DNA from 3 places in the Bordetella sp. MIP270_01_BMS genome. Region 2 is predicted to be linked to each of the others. Evidence: predicted binding sites of a transcription regulator. Region 2 holds the regulator's gene; each other region holds the start of a gene.

Region 1 (6,057 bases), 2.2 Mb from region 2:
CGGCAACCTCCAGGAACATCGTGCTGCCGGCCGTGCCGAAGCGCGTCTCGTCGGTGGGAACACCGGCCAGTGTCCACTGACCGCCGTCGCTGAAATCCAGCGTCAGCGCCGGGCCCGACGGGCGGTCGTCAATCCGCCACGCGGCCGCTTGCGGCAGCCGTTGCCCAAGCGCCTGCTCATACTGCATGAGTTCGTGTTCCGGGCACGCCATCATGGTGCCCATGACCGGGGATATGCGAATCTGCCTACCTTGCAGTGTGTAGCTGGCGCCCAGGCTGTTGCACAAGCCGGATACCGTCAGGCGGCCATCGGCAAAGCTCAGGCGCAGCGGCCGGCCCTGGCGCGTGACCGGGGGAACCCAGCGCACCGGCTGGGCCGCGTCGCCATCGCGGGCCTCGGCCAGGTCCCAGTGGTAGGCCTGCAGTGTGGGGGCCTGCACTGGCGCAACGTCGGCGGCAGGGTCGTGGGCGCACGCGGTCAGCGTGCCCAGGACGCTGACCAGGAAAAAGCGGCATATCGGACGGTACAGGTTCATCTTCCTATTCGCTGGTAAAGCCCTGGCGGGTCGACATCCGATTATGGCGCGAAGATTCATGACACGCACGCCTGCCGCACCGGGCGGGGGCGGTCAGCCGGGCCACACGCCGGAACTGCCGCGCCGGTGGCTGTCGACCAGGTGCGTGTCGATGATGCCGGTGGCTTCCATCAGGGCATGCATGGTGGTGGGGCCCACGAAGGTGAAGCCGCGCTGACGCAAGGCTTTGCTCAGGGCGGTCGACGCTTCCGACACAGTGGGAATCTCGGCCAATGTGCGCGGCGCCGGCGTGCTGCCGGGCCGGAAAGACCAGATGAAATCGCCCAGCCCGCCTTCGCGGCGCAGCGCGATGGTGGCCGCTGCGTTGTTGATGGTGGCCAGGATCTTGGCGCGATTGCGCACGATGCCGCTGTCGGCAAGCAGGCGCTCGACGTCGGCCGCCGTATACGCCGCCACCGCGTCAGGGTCGAAATGGCTGAAGGCCAGGCGAAAAGCCTCGCGCTTGCGCAGGATGGTCGCCCAGGAAAGCCCCGACTGAAAGCACTCGAGACTGAGGCGCTCGAACAGGCCCTGCTCGTCGCGCACCGGCATGCCCCATTCGGTGTCGTAATAGTGGCGCAACAACGGGTCGTGCGCCGCCCAGGGCGGCCGGGCCAGGCCATCATCGCCGACGATGACGCTGCTTGCCGGCGTCATGCGGCCAACGGCGCTTGCCGGTTTTCCAGCGCCAGCAGCACGGCCTTCGCCTGCAAGCCTCCGGCGAATCCCGTCAGCTGGCCCGTGGCGCCGATCACCCGATGGCATGGCGCAATGATGGACAGGGGGTTGCGGCCATTGGCGGCGCCGACGGCGCGCACTGCCTTGTCGCGGCCTATCTGCATGGCGATCTCGCGATAGCTGCGGGTCTGGCCGTATGGAATGGTCAGCAAGGCCTGCCAGACTTGTTTCTGGAACTCGGTGCCGGTGAAGTCGAGCGGCAGATCGAATGCGCTGCGATGGCCTGCGAAATATTCTCCCAACTGGCGTTCGGTCTCGCACAGCACCGGATGCCCCGGGTCGGCGTGCAGCGCGCCCAGGCGTACGCGCCCGGGCCTGTCGTTTTCCCACAGAATGGCCACTAGCTTCGATTCGCGGGCTACCAGCGTCAGCTGCCCCACAGGCGAGGCGACGGTCTTGTATGCGTAGGACATGATCGATTCCTTGAAAGCTGTGCCACGCCCGGTACAGTGAGCGCAGGCCACGGAAATTGCAGTCTAGGCATTCCGTGGACTGCCGGCACTCGCATTCTTGCGCCGCATTTTGCCGGAAGTTCAGGACCGCGCGGCAAACAGCGTGTTCAGCCTGTCGCTGGTGGCGGCCTGAGCGAACGCCGTGTCCAGGCGCCCCTGGGCCAGGGCTTGTGCAGCGTTGATGAAACCGCCCCATGCCGAGCGGGCCAGGCCTCCGCCTACGCTGATACGACGTACGCCCAATGCGGCGATTTCGTCGACGGTGAGTTCGCTGGTGGTGCCCACCAGCAGATTCACCGGCTTGGGCGCCACCGCGCTCACGACGGCGGCAATCTGCTCGCGTGTGCGTATGCCCGGCGCATACAGGCAGTCGGCGCCGGCTTCGGCATAGGCCTGCAGGCGGGCGATGGCATCGGCCAGATCGGGGCGGCCCACGACGAAATTCTCGGCGCGCCCCACCAGCATCGCGCCCGTGCCGGCATCATCGATGGCGCGACGCGCGGCGCGCATGCGTTCAACCGCGATATCCAGCGGGTACAGTGGATCGGCCGGATCGCCGGTGGCGTCTTCGATGGACAGCCCCGCCACCCCGGTTTCGACGGCCAGGCGCACATTGCGCGCCACCCCCTCGGCATCGGGGGCATAGCCGTTCTCGAAGTCGGCATTCACGGGCAATGGCGTGGCGGCCACCATGGTGCGCAGATGCGCCAGCACCGATTCCAGGCTGGCTTCGCCGTCGGGGCTGCCTTGGGTCCAGGCCATGCCCGAGCTGGTGGTGGCCAGCGCCTCGAAGCCCAGGCTTTGCAGAAACCGGGCGCTGCCCGTGTCCCAGGGGTTGGGCAAGATGAAACAGCCACTCTCATGCAGGGCGCGGAATGCCGCGCACGCGGCGTTGGGCAAGGCGGTCATGGTGACGATCTCCTCAGGGTGTGCGTGCATCGTACTCATTCCCGGCGCCTTTCGCACCGTGGTGCGAGGCCGGACATTCAGGGGCAGCTTCGGCGGGCTTGCGGCACGACGGATCACCGATATAATACTGTATAAATAAACAGTGTTATGGAAATTTCAACCAAGCTGGAAATCCTGGCCGACGCCGCGAAATACGACGCCTCGTGCGCCAGCAGCGGGGCTCCCCGGCGCGATTCGAAGGGGCGCGAGGGTCTGGGCGCCAGTACCGGGGCGGGCATCTGCCATAGCTTCACGCCCGATGGCCGCTGTGTTTCGTTGCTGAAGATACTGCTCACCAACTTCTGCCAGTACGACTGCCAGTATTGCGTCAATCGCCGATCCAGCAACGTGCCGCGTGCGCGGTTCCTTCCCCGTGAAGTGGTCGATCTCACGCTCGACTTCTATCGCCGCAATTACATCGATGGGCTGTTTCTCAGTTCGGGCATCATCCGCAGCGCCGACTACACCATGGAACAGCTGGTCGAAGTTGCGCGATCATTGCGTGACACGCACCAGTTTCGCGGCTACATCCACCTGAAGACCATTCCCGATGCCGACCCGCGCCTGATCACGCTGGCCGGCCAGTACGCCGACCGCCTCAGCGTGAACATCGAACTGCCCACTGAACAAGGGCTGTATCGCCTGGCGCCCGAAAAAAACTCGCATACCATCAAGCGCGCCATGGGATCGATCCGGCTGGCCCAGGAAGTAGCGCTGGAAGAAAAGCGCGGCAGTGCGCCTGCGGGGCAGAGCACCCAGATGATCGTGGGCGCCGACGACGCCGATGACCGCGCCATACTGAATACGGCGCAAAACCTGTACGGTGCGTACAAGCTCAAGCGTGTCTATTACTCCGCGTTCAGCCCCATACCCGACAGCCCCGCGGGTCTGCCGGCCCAGGCGCCGCCGCTATTGCGCGAACATCGCCTGTACCAGGCTGATTTCCTGCTGCGCGGCTACGGATTCCGGGCCGAAGAGCTGTTCCAGGTGTCGGGTGATCTGCCACTGGATATCGACCCCAAGTTGGCGTGGGCGCTGGCGCATCGCGAATCGTTCCCCGTCGATCTGAACCGGGCCTCGCAGCGGCTGATCGCGCGCGTGCCCGGCATCGGCATGCGCAATGCCAAACGCCTGGTTGAATTGCGCCGCTTGCGAGCGATACGTTACCAAGACCTGGTTCGGCTGCGCTGTCCCATGGACAAGGTCCGGCCGTTCGTCGTGGTGCAAGACTACAAGCCCCGGCAGGCCGATTCACCTTCCGAGCAATTGCGTCGAGCGCTGACACAGGCGCCGGCGCAGTTGTCCCTGTTATGAGCCACGCCGAACTGCACCGCCTGGTCGTCTGCGACGGCTACGCGGGTTGGCGCGTGCAGGCATTGCGGGCCCTCGCTGCGCACTGGGCACCCGAAATGCTCAGCTGGATCGAGGGCGCACCGGGCGCGCGAGCCGCCGGGCAGATCGAGCTGGGCTACTCGGCAGACCCGGCGCCCGCGGACACCCGCCTCACCTCGCAGCCGGGGGCGGCGCTTCCCGCCACTTCCACACTGCGCATATCAAGAGCCATGTCCGAACTGTTGGCCAAGGCCGCGCAGTACCGCTGGCCGGGTCGCTGGGCGCTGATGTACCGCGCGCTGTGGCGCTGGGCGCACGGCGATCGGGCGGTCGCGTCCGCCGCCGACGAAGACGGCGCAAAGTTGCACGCCATGGCCAAGGCCGTACGGCGATGCCACCATGACATGATTGCGTACGTGCGCTTCCATCGCAGCGAGCGCGCCGGCTTGCCGCAGTACCTTGCGTGGTACGAACCTGAACATGACGTCCTGGCCGATGCGGCAGAGCACTTCGCGCGTCGCATGGGCAATGCCAGCTGGTGCGTCGGCACGCCCCATGGCCTGGCCCTGTGGGACGGGCAGTCTCTGACCCTGACCGACGCGCCCGGTGATGCACAAGATCTGCAGGCCGACGCCGCCGCCGACAACGTGCAGGCGCTGTGGCAGCTGTATTACAAAAGCACCTTCAACCCCGCGCGCCTGAACGAAACGGCGCTGGAACAGCGCATGCCGGTGCGTTTCTGGAAGGGGCTGCCCGAGGCATCGCTGATCCCTTCGATGATCGCGGAAGCCCGCCAAGGTGCCCGCCAGCTGGGCCAGGCCAGCGGCATACGCATCATGCGAGGCAAGCCGGTGGTGGTCGATGCAGAACGGGCGCAGCCGCAGCGGCCGACGGCCACCACACTCGAGCAATGTCGCCGGTGCGAACTCTGGCGCAATGCCACACAGGTTGTGCCGGGGCAGGGCAGCGAGACGGCGTGCCTGATGCTGGTCGGTGAACAGCCGGGTGATCACGAAGACCTGGCCGGCCGGGTCTTCGTCGGACCGGCCGGGCAGGTGCTCGACGAAGCGTTGCATCGCGCCGGCGTGGCGCGGGACACGCTCTACCTGACCAACGCGGTCAAACATTTCAAATGGGAAGCACGCGGCAAGCGGCGCCTGCACAAATCGCCCGCTCAACGCGAAGTCGAGGCCTGTGCGCACTGGCTGAATGACGAAATCGAGCGAGTGCGGCCGGCCGTCATCGTGACGCTGGGCGCCACGGCCCTGACCGCGGTGCTGGGCCGCAAGGCCAGCCTGCAGGCCCATATGGCCGAACCGCTGCGCATGGGCCACGCCTGGCTGCTGGCCACCTGGCACCCGTCATACGCACTGCGCGTCGAAGAGGCCGCGGCGCGGGAAAGGGTCGTCTCGCAAATCGCCCATGCCATCGCACGCGGCCAGCAGCTGGCCAGCGGCCGTTGAGCCTTTCGCGCTCAACTTTGGGCCAGTTTCTTCTTCATGCGCTCGTAGTCTTTTTCGTATCGGCGAGCCAGCCGGACTTTCTGCGACTCGGTCAGGATCTTCCCCGAGATCTGGAAGAACTTTTTTTCTTCTTCCCGCAGATGGTGATGGACTTGCTCTGACAGCTTCCGGGCCTGCGCCAGCCAGCTGCCGCCGTCCGGCTCGGCCTTGGCCAGTTCTTCGACGCATTCATCGATTTCGTGGTGCTCGGCCAGCGCGTGTCGCGAAGAGTTCAGGCCCATGTCGTCCATCAGCATGGGCGCGTAAAGAAAGCGCTCTTCCGCCGCCGCATGGGCGGCCAATTCAATTTTCAATGCGCGAAAGATTTCCTGACGACCGTTGCCTTGCGCGGGCGCGCGCACCAGACGGCGGCACAGCGTGCGCTGCACCTCGTGGCTTGCCCGCAGGGCTTCATAGATATGGTCAGCCGACATCGTTGCATTCCTCCGGTTGTACGCGACAGGCGCGCGGACATTATGCCGAATCAGGCGGCTTCATGCAGACCGAAGCC
Region 2 (6,057 bases):
AAACATGAGCAAGGTCGGCGTGCGCAACCCGCTGTTCCTGCTCGACGAGATCGACAAGCTGGGCATGGACTTCCGGGGCGACCCCTCGTCGGCGCTGCTCGAGGTGCTGGACCCCGAGCAGAACCATACCTTCCAGGACCACTACATCGAAGTCGACTTCGACCTGTCGGACGTCATGTTCGTGGCAACCAGCAACACGCTGAACATTCCCCCCGCGCTGCTCGACCGCATGGAAGTGATTCGGCTTTCGGGCTATACCGAAGACGAAAAAGTGCATATCGGCCGCGACCATCTGCTGCCCAAGCTGATGAAGAACAACGGCGTGAAAGATTCCGAACTGACCGTGGATGATTCGGCGCTGCGCGACATCGTGCGCTACTACACCCGCGAGGCGGGCGTCCGGGCACTCGAACGCGAAGTGGGCAAGATCTGCCGCAAGGTGGTCAAGGAACTGCTGGCGAAAGCCGACAAGGCCAAGGCCGAAGGCAAGCCGGCCGAGCTGGCGCCGGTTCACGTCAGTGCCGAGAATCTCAGCGATTACCTGGGCGTGCGTCGTTACACGTTTGGCATGGCCGAGAAAGAAAACCAGATCGGCCAAGTGACTGGCCTGGCCTGGACGGAAGTCGGTGGCGATCTGCTCACAATCGAAGTGGCCGATATGCCTGGCAAGGGCACGATCCAGCGCACGGGATCGCTGGGCGACGTCATGAAGGAATCGGTCGAGGCCGCCCGTACGGTGGTCAGATCACGCGCTCGACGCCTGGGATTTGCCGACAGCGTGTTTGAAAAGCACGATATGCACGTGCACGTGCCGGAAGGTGCGACGCCCAAAGACGGCCCGTCTGCCGGTATTGCCATCACCACCGCGATGGTGTCCGCGCTTTCTCGGATTCCGGTACGCGCCGACGTGGCGATGACGGGCGAGATCACCTTGCGTGGCGAGGTTCTACCCATCGGCGGTCTGAAAGAAAAGCTGTTGGCGGCGCATCGGGGCGGCATCAAGACGGTCCTGATTCCTGAAGAAAACGTCAAAGATCTGGCGGAAATCCCCGACAACGTCAAGAATCAGCTCGAAATCGTGCCGGTACGTTGGATCGACAAGGTGCTTGAATTGGCGCTTGAGCGTCAGCCCGAGCCCTTGGCCGAAGACGAAGCGGTCAAGGAGCCCCTCGTCGCCAAGCCGGCCGAGCCGGCTTCGAGCGATCCGGTCTTCAAGCACTAGGATTGATCCGCATGGCGTGCAAGCGCCATGAAAAAGGGCGTCGCGAGACGCCCTTTTTTATTTGTTCCGCTGGCGCGGTAGGGTGGCCAGCTGCGCCATAACGGTTGGACGGCGCGCGCTTGCACTGCAAATCCAACTTGATTGCGAGGTCTGGGCGGCGTGGCACAACTCGGTATGGCGCTCGTCCAGTGCGGGCTGAAATTCTGCCCGGGCGGGGTCTACGGGCAAGGTCCGGTGGGCGGACTGCGTTCCAGCGTGATTCGCAACATGCGCATGAATTGGCCGGAATCAGACAGTCCGGCGTCGCGGATGTTCGGCTACATCGCCGGGACACTGCCGGGTTGCGCAGTGGCCGGGGCGGGAAGCGCGAATCAATGCAACGCCTGGGTGCGTATCAGACCCACGGCAATGCCTTCAAGCGCGAACTCTTGCGTGCCGTCGACGACAATGGGTGAGAAGTCCGGGTTTTCCGGAAGAAGTTCGACGCGACCCCCTGAACGCTGCAATCGCTTGACGGTGACATCATCGCCCAGGCGGGCAACGACGATCTGCCCATTGCGAGCGTCTGCCGCCCGCTTGACGGCGAGCAGGTCGCCTTCAAGTATGCCGGCATCGCGCATGCTCATGCCGCGCACTTTGAGCAGATAGTCGGGCGCTTGCTCGAACAGGGCGGGGTCCACTCCGATTTCGCGTTCGACGTGTTCTGCCGCCAGGATAGGACTGCCGGCTGCCACACGGCCCACAAGAGGCAACAGCAGGCGCCCCACTGCGTCGACCATGCCGGTGAGCCCGGACGCAGACGAAGCGGTGCCCGACGCGGCGGTATCCACAGGGTCGTTCAGGCGTATGCCACGAGACGCGCCTGCGGTCAGCTCGATGGCGCCCTTGCGCGCGAGCGCCTTCAGATGATCTTCCGCGGCATTGGGAGACCGAAACCCCAGGGCGCGTGCGATTTCCGCGCGCGTGGGCGGGAAGCCGGTGCGTGCCACCGTAAGCCGGATGAGATCCAGGATTTCCTGCTGACGCGTGGTGAGTTTGGTGGCCATGGCGATGATCCGTAATGCGGACTGTATGGATATACAGCAGCGATTCTGGACGACACTGGACAAAAAAGCAAGTGAGCGCGATGGTTGCGAGCCTGCGGTTCTAGGCGCCGAGCGCTCGCAGGATATAGACGGCGGCAATTGTCCAGAGCGGAGTGCGGCATCGGAGGCGTGGACCGGACAAGGGCACGATAAGGCTGGCATGGCCGCTTCCCATTGGGCGGAAGGACATACTGCAGCGATTTGCTGCCCCGCGTTACGTCAGATGCGCGGGGCGGGCAACGTCGAGGCCCAGGCGAAGCGCGGCGGCAAGAAGATAGTTTTCAGGTGAAGTCAGCGGCTGCTGTATGCCCTTCAGTCGTCAGCATTAAAGGCCCACGGACGCGGTTTCGAAGTGACCGCTCGCGCGCACGGCGAATGGGCCCGCACGGGCTAACCTGGGGAGGAGCCGGGAGCGGACGACGCAAAACAAAAGGCCCGTCCGGGAGGACGGGCCTTTGGCGGGCACAGACGATTCGATTATTGCTTGATCACGGCGGCGATGGCCTCGGCCACGGTGTCGATATTGCGGCTGTTCAGGGCAGCGACGCAGATGCGCCCGCTGGCGACGGCGTAAATGCCGTGCTGCTCACGCAATACGTCCACCTGGGCGGACGTCAGGCCGGAATACGAGAACATGCCCCGCTGCTGCAGGACGAAGCCGAAATCCTGGGTGGCGCCGGCCGCTGCAATTTTCTCGACCAGTTGCTTGCGCATCAGGCGGATGCGATCACGCATGCTGGCCAGTTCCTGTTCCCACAGGGTGTACAGCTCGGGCGTGTTCAACACGGTTGAGACCACCGTGCCGCCGTGGGTGGGCGGGTTGGAGTAGTTGGTGCGGATGACGCGCTTGAGCTGACTGAGCACCCGCTTCGCTTCGTCCTGGTTGCCTGCGACCACGGTAAGCGCGCCGACGCGCTCGCCATACAGCGAAAACGATTTCGAGAATGACGAACTGATCAACATCGTCAAGCCCAGGCTGGCGAATAGCCGCACCACGGCCGCGTCTTCCTGGAGGCCGGCGCCGAAACCCTGGTAGGCGATGTCCAGGAAGGGCACAAGGTTGCGGGCCTTGACCACCTGGGCGATCTGTTGCCACTGTTCGGCGGTGGGATCGACGCCGGTGGGGTTGTGGCAGCAGGCGTGCAATACCACGATGGTTTGTTCAGGGGCTGCTTGCAGAGACGCCAGCATGCCATCGAAGTCCAGTCCATGCGTGGCGGCGTCGTAATAGGCGTAGGTGTCGACCGTGAACCCGGCGCGTTCGAACAGCGCACGATGGTTCTCCCAGCTGGGATTGCTGATCAGCACCTTGGAATTCGGCAGCAGCTGTTGCAGGAAGTCGGCGCCGATCTTCAGGGCGCCCGTACCGCCTAGCGCCTGCGCGGTGAGAACGCGGCCTTCGGCGGCCAGGGGCGAATCGGCGCCCAGCAGCAGGGCCTGGGCCCCCTTGTTGTAACCGGCGATGCCTTCGATGGGCAGGTATCCCCGAGCGGCAGCAGCCTCGATGCGGGCAATTTCCGCCTTGCGCACGGCTGCCAGCAGCGGAATGCGGCCGTCATCATCGTAGTACACGCCCACGCCCAGGTTGACTTTGCCGGGGCGGGTATCGGCGTTGTACTGTTCGTTCAGACCCAGGATGGGGTCGCGCGGCGCAAGTTCGACGGAATCGAAAAGAGAGCTCATGGGGTTCAGTAAGGGTATGTGGACGCGGGGGCGCGTGCTGTGGATAATGGGGGGTTTACCCTGAGACAGTCTAGCATGACCGCTCCTGGATTCGTCGATTTTCCCGACAGCCCCTTCCACCTGTACCAGCCGTACCCGCCGGCGGGCGACCAGCCCACGGCGATTGCGAGCCTGGCGCAGGGCATTCAGGATGGCCTCATGTATCAGACCCTGCTGGGCGTGACGGGGTCGGGCAAGACATACACCATGGCGAACATCATCGCCAGGCTGGGCCGGCCTGCCTTGGTGCTGGCGCCCAACAAGACGCTCGCCGCGCAGCTGTATGCCGAAATGCGCGAGTTCTTTCCCAAGAACGCCGTTGAATATTTCGTCTCGTATTACGACTACTACCAGCCTGAGGCCTACGTCCCCACGCGCGACCTGTTCATCGAGAAAGACTCGTCAATCAACGAGCACATTGAGCAGATGCGGCTGTCGGCCACCAAGAGCCTGCTCGAGCGCCGCGACACCATCATCGTAGGCACCGTCTCGTGCATCTACGGCATCGGCAACCCGGGCGACTACCATGCCATGGTGCTGATCCTGCGCGCCGGAGACCGCATTTCGCGCCGTGAAGTGCTGGCGCGCCTGGTCGCCATGCAATATACGCGCAACGACGCCGACTTCACTCGGGGCACGTTCCGCGCGCGGGGCGAGACGCTCGACATCTTCCCGGCCGAAAGCCCCGAATTGGCGGTACGGCTGACGCTGTTCGACGATGAAATCGAATCGCTCGAATTGTTCGACCCGCTGACAGGGCGCGTGCGCCAGAAAGTGCCGCGCTTTACCGTTTACCCGGGCTCGCACTATGTGACGCCGCGCGATACGGTCCTGCGCGCCATCGAAACCATCAAGGAAGAGCTGCGCGACCGTCTTAAACTGCTCACCGCCGAAGGCCGGCTGGTGGAAGCGCAGCGTCTCGAGCAACGCACGCGGTTCGACCTCGAAATGCTGCAGGAACTCGGTTTCTGCAAGGGTATCGAAAACTATTCACGGCACCTGTCGGGCGCTGCGCCGGGCGAGCCGCCGCCCACGCTCATCGATTACCTGCCCGCAGACGCGCTCATGTTCATCGATGAAAGCCACGTCACCATCGGGCAGTTGGGCGGCATGTTCCGAGGGGATCGCGCGCGCAAGGAAACCTTGGTGCAATATGGCTTCCGGCTTCCCTCGGCACTGGACAACCGGCCCTTGCGGCTCGAAGAGTTCGAATCCCGCATGCGCCAGTGCGTCTTCGTGTCGGCCACGCCTGCGGCGTACGAACAAGAGCATTCCGACAATGTGGTCGAGCAAGTGGTTCGGCCGACTGGTCTGGTAGACCCCCTGGTCGAGGTCCGGCCCGCCCGCACGCAGGTCGACGACCTGCTTGGGCAGATAAAACTTCGGGTCGCGGCGCAAGAGCGCGTCTTGGTCACTACTCTCACCAAGCGCATGGCCGAAGATCTTACCGACTATCTTGCCGAGCACGGGGTGCGGGTGCGTTATCTGCACTCCGACATCGATACGGTCGAGCGCGTCGAAATCATCCGCGACCTGCGGCTCGGCACCTTCGACGTGCTGGTCGGAATCAACCTGCTGCGCGAGGGGTTGGACATCCCGGAGGTCTCTCTGGTGGCCATCCTGGACGCCGATAAAGAGGGCTTTCTTCGTTCAGAACGCAGCCTCATCCAGACCATCGGACGGGCGGCGCGCAATCTCAATGGCCATGCCATTCTCTACGCCGACACCATTACGGCGTCGATGCGGCGCGCCATGGACGAAACCGAGCGCCGCCGCAACAAACAGCTTCAGTTCAATATCGACAACGGCATTACGGCGCGGGGCGTCAATAAAGCGGTGCGCGAGCTTATCGACGGCATTGTCGCGCCGGTGCGCCACGATACCCTGGAAGCGGCGGTGGCGCCCGAATTGCTGGTCGACGAAAAAGCCATGGCTCGCGAGATCCGGCGCCTCGAAAAGCTCATGACCGACCATGCGCGAAATCTGGAATTCGAGCAGGCGGCCGCAGCCCGCGACGCGCTCAACGCG
Region 3 (6,057 bases), 270 kb from region 2:
AGGTAGAGCCTTTGCAACGGGCCCTGGCCGGCCGCAGCGCATGGATTACCGGGCAGCGGCGCGGGCAGGCTGCCACCCGGGGCGAATTGCCGGAAGCCGAGCGGGATGCGGTGTTCGGCCTGCACAAGTTCAACCCGCTGGCGGCCTGGAGCGAGGACGAAGTATGGCAGGTCATACGGTCGCTGGGCATTCCCTATAACGCCCTGCATGACAAGGGTTATCCGTCCATCGGTTGTGAGCCATGCACGCGCGCGATCCGTCCGGGAGAGGATGTGCGCGCGGGGCGCTGGTGGTGGGAATCCTCCGACTCCAAGGAATGCGGCCTGCATGCGGGCAATCGTGTGATCGCCGTCGCTGCAGCGCCAGCGCGAACGGCTTCTGTGTAAAGGAACAACATGTCAGCAGTGATGAATCGCAGCCATCTCGATTGGTTGGAATCCGAAGCCATCTACATTTTGCGCGAGGTGGCGGCCGAATGCAGTAAGCCGGTACTGCTTTTTTCGGGCGGGAAGGATTCCGTGGTGCTGCTGAGATTGGCAGAGAAGGCGTTCAGGCCTGGCCGGTTTCCCTTCCCGCTCATGCATATTGATACCGGCCACAACTATGAAGAGGTGATCGCGTTCCGCGACCAGCGCGCCGCCGAGTTGGGCGAGACGCTGATCGTGCGCAGCGTCGAGGATTCGATACGGCGCGGCAGCGTCGTGCTGCGTCGCGAGAGCGATTCGCGCAACGCGGCGCAGGCCGTCACGCTGCTCGAAGCGATCGAGGAACTGGGCTTTGACGCCTGCATCGGGGGCGCCCGCCGCGACGAAGAAAAGGCGCGCGCCAAAGAGCGCATTTTTTCGTTTCGCGACGAGTTCGGGCAATGGGACCCGAAGGCCCAGCGCCCGGAACTATGGAATCTGTTCAACACGCGTGTGCACAAGGGCGAGAACATGCGGGTGTTTCCGATTTCCAACTGGACGGAACTGGATGTATGGCAGTACATCCAGCGCGAGCGGCTCGGATTGCCGTCGATCTATTACAGCCACCAGCGCGACGTCGTGCGCCGCAACGGGCTGCTGGTGCCCGTGACCGCGCTGACTCCGCCGCGCGATGGCGAGAAAGTCGAGCGCCTGGCAGTGCGGTTCCGCACTGTGGGCGATATTTCCTGCACCTGCCCGGTGGCCTCGGACGCGGCCGATGCCGCGGCCATCATTGCCGAAACCGCCGTGACGGATATCACCGAGCGCGGCGCCACCCGCATGGACGACCAGACTTCCGAGGCCTCGATGGAGCGCCGCAAGAAGGAAGGTTATTTCTGAACTGATTGAGTACCGGACCTCTTCCAATGAACGCAGTGAACGACTCTTTTCTTTCGGGCGCCGAGAACGGCGTGCTGCGCCTGATCACGGCCGGCTCGGTCGATGACGGCAAGTCGACCCTGATCGGTCGCCTGCTTTACGACAGCAAGGGCGTTTTCGCCGACCAGCTGGAGGCCATCGCCCGCGCCAAGTACAAGCGGGTGGCTGGCGATGGCATCGACTTCGCCCTGCTGACCGACGGCCTGGAGGCCGAACGCGAGCAGGGCATCACCATCGACGTGGCCTACCGGTACTTTTCAACCCCGTTGCGCAAGTTCATCGTCGCCGATGCGCCGGGGCATGAACAGTACACGCGCAATATGGTTACCGGCGCCTCGACCGCCGACGCGGCCATCATCCTGATCGATGCCACCCGCGCGGCCGATGGCCAGCTGCTGCCGCAGACCAAACGGCACAGCACCATCGCGCGCCTGCTGGGCATTCAGCACATCGTGGTGGCGGTCAACAAGATGGACCTGGTAGGTTGGGACCGCGCCGTGTTCGAGCGCATCCGCGAAGCCTACGCGGAACTCGCACGGCGCCTGGATATCGGCCGGTTCCATGTGCTGCCCTTGTCGGCCCTGCAAGGCGACAATGTGGTTCATGCCTCGGTGCGCACCCCGTGGTACGAGGGCCCGCCGCTGCTGCGCCTGCTCGAACAGCTCGAGCAGGCGAGTGCCGATCTCGAACGGCCGCTGCGCTTTCCGGTGCAATGGGTGGCGCGGCACGGTGGCGACCGCGCCGATGATTTCCGTGGCTATGCGGGCCGCGTGGCCAGCGGCGTACTGCGGCCCGGCGATGAGATCGTGGTCCAGCCCTCGGGCGTGGCCGCGCGCGTGCAGGCAGTCTGGGCTTTCGATCGCGAGGTCGACGCCGCCCTGGCGGGAGATTCGGTAACCGTGGTGCTCGACCGGGACGTCGACGTGTCGCGTGGCGACGTGCTCGCCCATGCCGCCACCGCGGCACGCGTCAGCCGTGCGTTCGAGGCGGAACTGTGCTGGCTGGATGCGCAGGCCTTGAACCCCGCGCGGCGGTATCTGCTCAAGCATGGAACGCGCCTGACGTCCGCGAAGGTCCGCGAGGTGCTGACGCAACGCGACATCCACGAGCTGCAGGAAGTGACCAATGCGAGCGGCACGTTGGCCATGAACGAAATCGGGCGCGTCACGTTGGTGACGCGTGAACCTTTGGCGATAGACAGTTATGCCGGCGCCCCCGCGACGGGCGCTTTCATCCTGATCGACGAGGCGACGCACCAGACGGCTGCCGCGGGCATGTTGCGCTAGCCGCAAGACCGGCGGCGTCCGGGCCGGCGCTGTTGTTTTTCGGCTAAACCCAACGTTCATGCGGGTTTGCGAGCGATTTCCGGGTGGTGGAATGAATTGTCCAGACGGGCGGCGCGTCTTGCGGTAAAGTGGGGCGTCGCTTTTTCAGGGCATGGGGCTTGCCGAAAGTACTGGTTTTTTGTACAGTACTTTCATGGAACGCGCCAAACACGTTTTTTCCGCCGGTTCTGGGTCCCCGGCTGCCGCCCCCGCCGCCTTGCGCGGCCGGGGAGCGGTTACTAACGTGGCGCACCGCTTCCAGCAGACCGACCGCGCGCCCGCCGACGATGGCTGGGCTTCCAGTCAGCTGCCGGCCGACGCCCTCGGCAACACCGATTGGCCCGGCTCCGCCGAAGCCGGCGCCTGCGCCCCAGTCTCGCCGTCCCGGCACATTCCCATCACGGCCGAGGCCTCCCTGAAAACCTCGGTGCAGGCCGAACAGGCCCGCAAGCTGCTGTCGCGCAACGATTCTCCCGACATCCCGTTCGACGTGGCGGTCAACCCCTATCGCGGGTGCGAACATGGCTGCGTGTACTGCTACGCGCGGCCCACCCATGCGTATCTGGGTTATTCACCGGGCCTCGATTTCGAAACCCGTCTCGTGGCCAAGTCCAATGCGGTCGACGTGCTGCGCGCCGAACTGGCGCGCCCGGGCTACCGGGTGTCGCCCATCAACATCGGCTCCGCAACCGATGTGTACCAGCCTATCGAACGCGAGTGGCAGCTGACCCGCGGCGTGCTCGAACTCATGCTGCAAACGGGCCATCCGGCCACGCTGGTCACGAAGAATGCCCTCGTCGAACGCGATATCGACCTCTTGCAGGCCCTGGCCGAACGCCGCCTGGTCACGGTGTATGTCAGCATCACCACCCTCGACGCCGACATGGCGCGCACGCTTGAGCCTCGGGCCTCCGCTCCCTGGCGGCGCATCCAGGCGGTCCGCACGCTGGCCAATGCGGGCGTGCCGGTTGGCGTGCTGGTGGCGCCCATCATTCCCTTCATCAACGACGAGTCGCTGGAACACATCCTGCAGGATGCCCGCCAGGCGGGCGCCTGCTATGCCAGCTATACCGTGGTGCGCCTGCCGTGGGAAGTCAGGGCCGTATTCGAGGAATGGCTGCACACGCATTATCCCGATCGCGCCCAGCGCGTGTTGCACCGCATAGAAGACCTGCGCAATGGTCGGCGCAACGACCCGAATTTCGGCAGTCGCATGCGCGGCACGGGCCTGTGGGCCGATCTTCTGCGCCAGCGCTTCAATCTGGCGGTGCGCAAGCTGGGGCTGAACACCACGCGGCCGCAGTTGGCTACCCATTTGTTTCAGGCGCCCCGCGCGCCGTCGCCCGCACATGGGGCGGGCACTTCCCACAAGAACCATCGGCAGGGTGGCGCTCAGCCGGGCCTGTCCATGCCGCAGCTAACGCTATTCTGACCGGAGCACCTCATGACCACCGCCACGCTAGACACCGATTCCGTCGCGACCCTGTCACCTTCGCGGCTGGGCGCATGGATGCCGCGCATGTTCGCCCAAGCCGCCGGGGGCGTGCTGCGGCAGCCGGCCAGGTGGCCGTTCTCATCAGGCTTGTCGCGCGAGCGCCGCCCGGCTGCCTTGCCGCCTTCGCCGGCTGCCTTGCCGCCTTCGCCGGCTGCGGCGCGCCCCGACGCCGTGGGCGCGCCGCAGCCGTCGGGTGCGGTGCATGAGGCGCCGGTTTGCCGCCCCGTCCAGTCCGACGCCGGTGTCAGTCAGGCCGGTGGCCTGGGGCGCAGCGCATCCAGCGAAGCTTCCCTGCATGCCGCACACGGCCAGTCGCTAGGCTCGGTCGCCCATGCATCGCGGCAAGGCGTCACTGTGCGCCAGATGGTTACCGACGTACTGCTCGTCGCCATGTGGGGCGCCCTGATTCCCGGGCTGATGTGGTTGGGAGCTGCCGCCGGTTTCTGATGCCGGCGTGGTGAATCCCGACCGGCTCGCGGCACGGCGGGGCGGTCCATCGGCAAACGGCGTGCAGCGCACCTGCCGGGAAAACGGCGCCGCGGCGATTGGGTTGGGGCGGCATCGGCCTCGGGCCACGCACGCCGCAGCATTCGGCTAGCTCGATCCCAGCAGAACGACGCCCGCCAGAATCGCGGCACAGCCCGCCAACCTTCCAGGGCCTACCTTTTCGCGCAACAGCAGCATACCGGCCAGTGTGCCGAGCATCATCGACATCTCGCGCGCGGGTGCGACCAGGCTCAACGGCGCGCCGTTGCGCAGGGCGTACAGCACCAATATGTAGCCCAGGGGCGACAGTACTCCTACCGCCAGTGCCAGATGCCAGTGGCCGCGCATGGCTCGCCAGTTCTCGGCCCGGCGCCGGAATATATGGGGGCCTATCATCACCGTGCGCGTCACACAGGTGAACCAGTCAAACAATACCGGCATGATGAGCAGCACCTTTACGCCGTAGGCGTCCACGACGGTGTACGCCGCGATAAAAAGACCGATGAGCACGCCCCATCGCACGCCCACCCAGGCCTGCGGCTGGCGGAACAGGGTCAGGCGTCCCTGCGTGGCGATCAGCAGCACGCCGCCTACCACGCACAACATTCCTGCGATACCTGTGGCGGACGCCGGCTCGCCCAGCAGCAGGAAGGCGCCGGTTGTCGACAACAGCGGGCCGGTGCCCCGCGCAATGGGGTAGACCACCGACAGGTCGGCAACCTGGTAGCCCCGTTGCAAACAAAGGCTGTAACCGAGGTGCAGCGCGCTCGAGGCGAGTATGCAGAGCACGACGGGCCAGGTCCAGGCCATGCCTTCGTGCACCAAGATCCATATCACCCAGGGCGCGTACACCAGTACAGCGCACAGGCCATAAGCGAAGACGAATACGGGCCCCACCATGGCGGCCCGCTTGGCCAGCAGATTCCAGGTGGCGTGCGCCATCGCCGCCAGGATGACCAACAGTAGGGAAGAATAGGACATGAGGCGCTGCGGCGGCCGGCGGCCGGACAATGACAGGTTTGTGACAGCGGGACAACGGCAGCCATCAAGCGTACTCCCATTCGCCGCCGGGCGCTCGCGCCCCTGATGCAGGCCGGCGCCCGGGGGGCGGGGCGGGCGCAGTGGTAGCCGGGATGGCGCCGTGGGCCGGTACCGCCGCGCGGACGGCGGCTTGGGCGCTCGGCCTTCGCCGTTAACCCTATGAAATTGCCGGGATTTTGATGTAGAATGCTGGGTTTACCAAACCTCATCCTCTACTTTGCGTACAGCAAAAGTGCCGGCCTCAACCCCAGCCCGCTGCGTACAAACACCGCAAAGCACGATGGTCTCGGAGTTCACATGAACCTCATCGCTATCCTGGAACAGGAAGAAATCAAGCGCCTTACCGGCGACAAGACCATGCCCGAAT

Evidence for each region. The regulator LexA, encoded in region 2, represses DNA repair genes until DNA is damaged. The targets are predictions, from matches to a motif close to ACTGTATNNNNATACAGT.
Region 1: ACV17W_RS15250 (putative DNA modification/repair radical SAM protein) is a predicted target of LexA. The motif match lies at 2,800-2,817, and genes of this name have one in related genera.
Region 3: ACV17W_RS06025 (PA0069 family radical SAM protein) is a predicted target of LexA. The motif match lies at 2,799-2,816, and genes of this name have one in related genera.

What each region holds. Positions count from the first base shown of each region.
Region 1 covers NZ_CM143297.1:3,245,285-3,251,341, forward strand. The annotation lists gene ACV17W_RS15230 (DUF4377 domain-containing protein) at 1-535, opposite strand, end outside; gene ACV17W_RS15235 (DNA-3-methyladenine glycosylase I) at 629-1,231, opposite strand; gene ACV17W_RS15240 (methylated-DNA--[protein]-cysteine S-methyltransferase) at 1,228-1,725, opposite strand; gene ACV17W_RS15245 (isocitrate lyase/PEP mutase family protein) at 1,846-2,703, opposite strand; gene ACV17W_RS15250 (putative DNA modification/repair radical SAM protein) at 2,821-4,026, shown strand; gene ACV17W_RS15255 (UdgX family uracil-DNA binding protein) at 4,023-5,507, shown strand; gene ACV17W_RS15260 (hemerythrin domain-containing protein) at 5,519-5,980, opposite strand.
Region 2 covers NZ_CM143297.1:1,039,748-1,045,804, reverse strand. The annotation lists gene lon (endopeptidase La) at 1-1,222, shown strand, start outside; gene lexA (transcriptional repressor LexA) at 1,594-2,268, opposite strand; gene ACV17W_RS04795 (amino acid aminotransferase) at 2,785-3,990, opposite strand; gene uvrB (excinuclease ABC subunit UvrB) at 4,066-6,057, shown strand, end outside.
Region 3 covers NZ_CM143297.1:1,305,123-1,311,179, reverse strand. The annotation lists gene ACV17W_RS06040 (phosphoadenylyl-sulfate reductase) at 1-386, shown strand, start outside; gene cysD (sulfate adenylyltransferase subunit CysD) at 396-1,304, shown strand; gene ACV17W_RS06030 (sulfate adenylyltransferase subunit 1) at 1,331-2,629, shown strand; gene ACV17W_RS06025 (PA0069 family radical SAM protein) at 2,823-4,100, shown strand; gene ACV17W_RS06020 (hypothetical protein) at 4,113-4,610, shown strand; gene ACV17W_RS06015 (EamA family transporter) at 4,758-5,630, opposite strand; gene rplS (50S ribosomal protein L19) at 5,988-6,057, shown strand, end outside.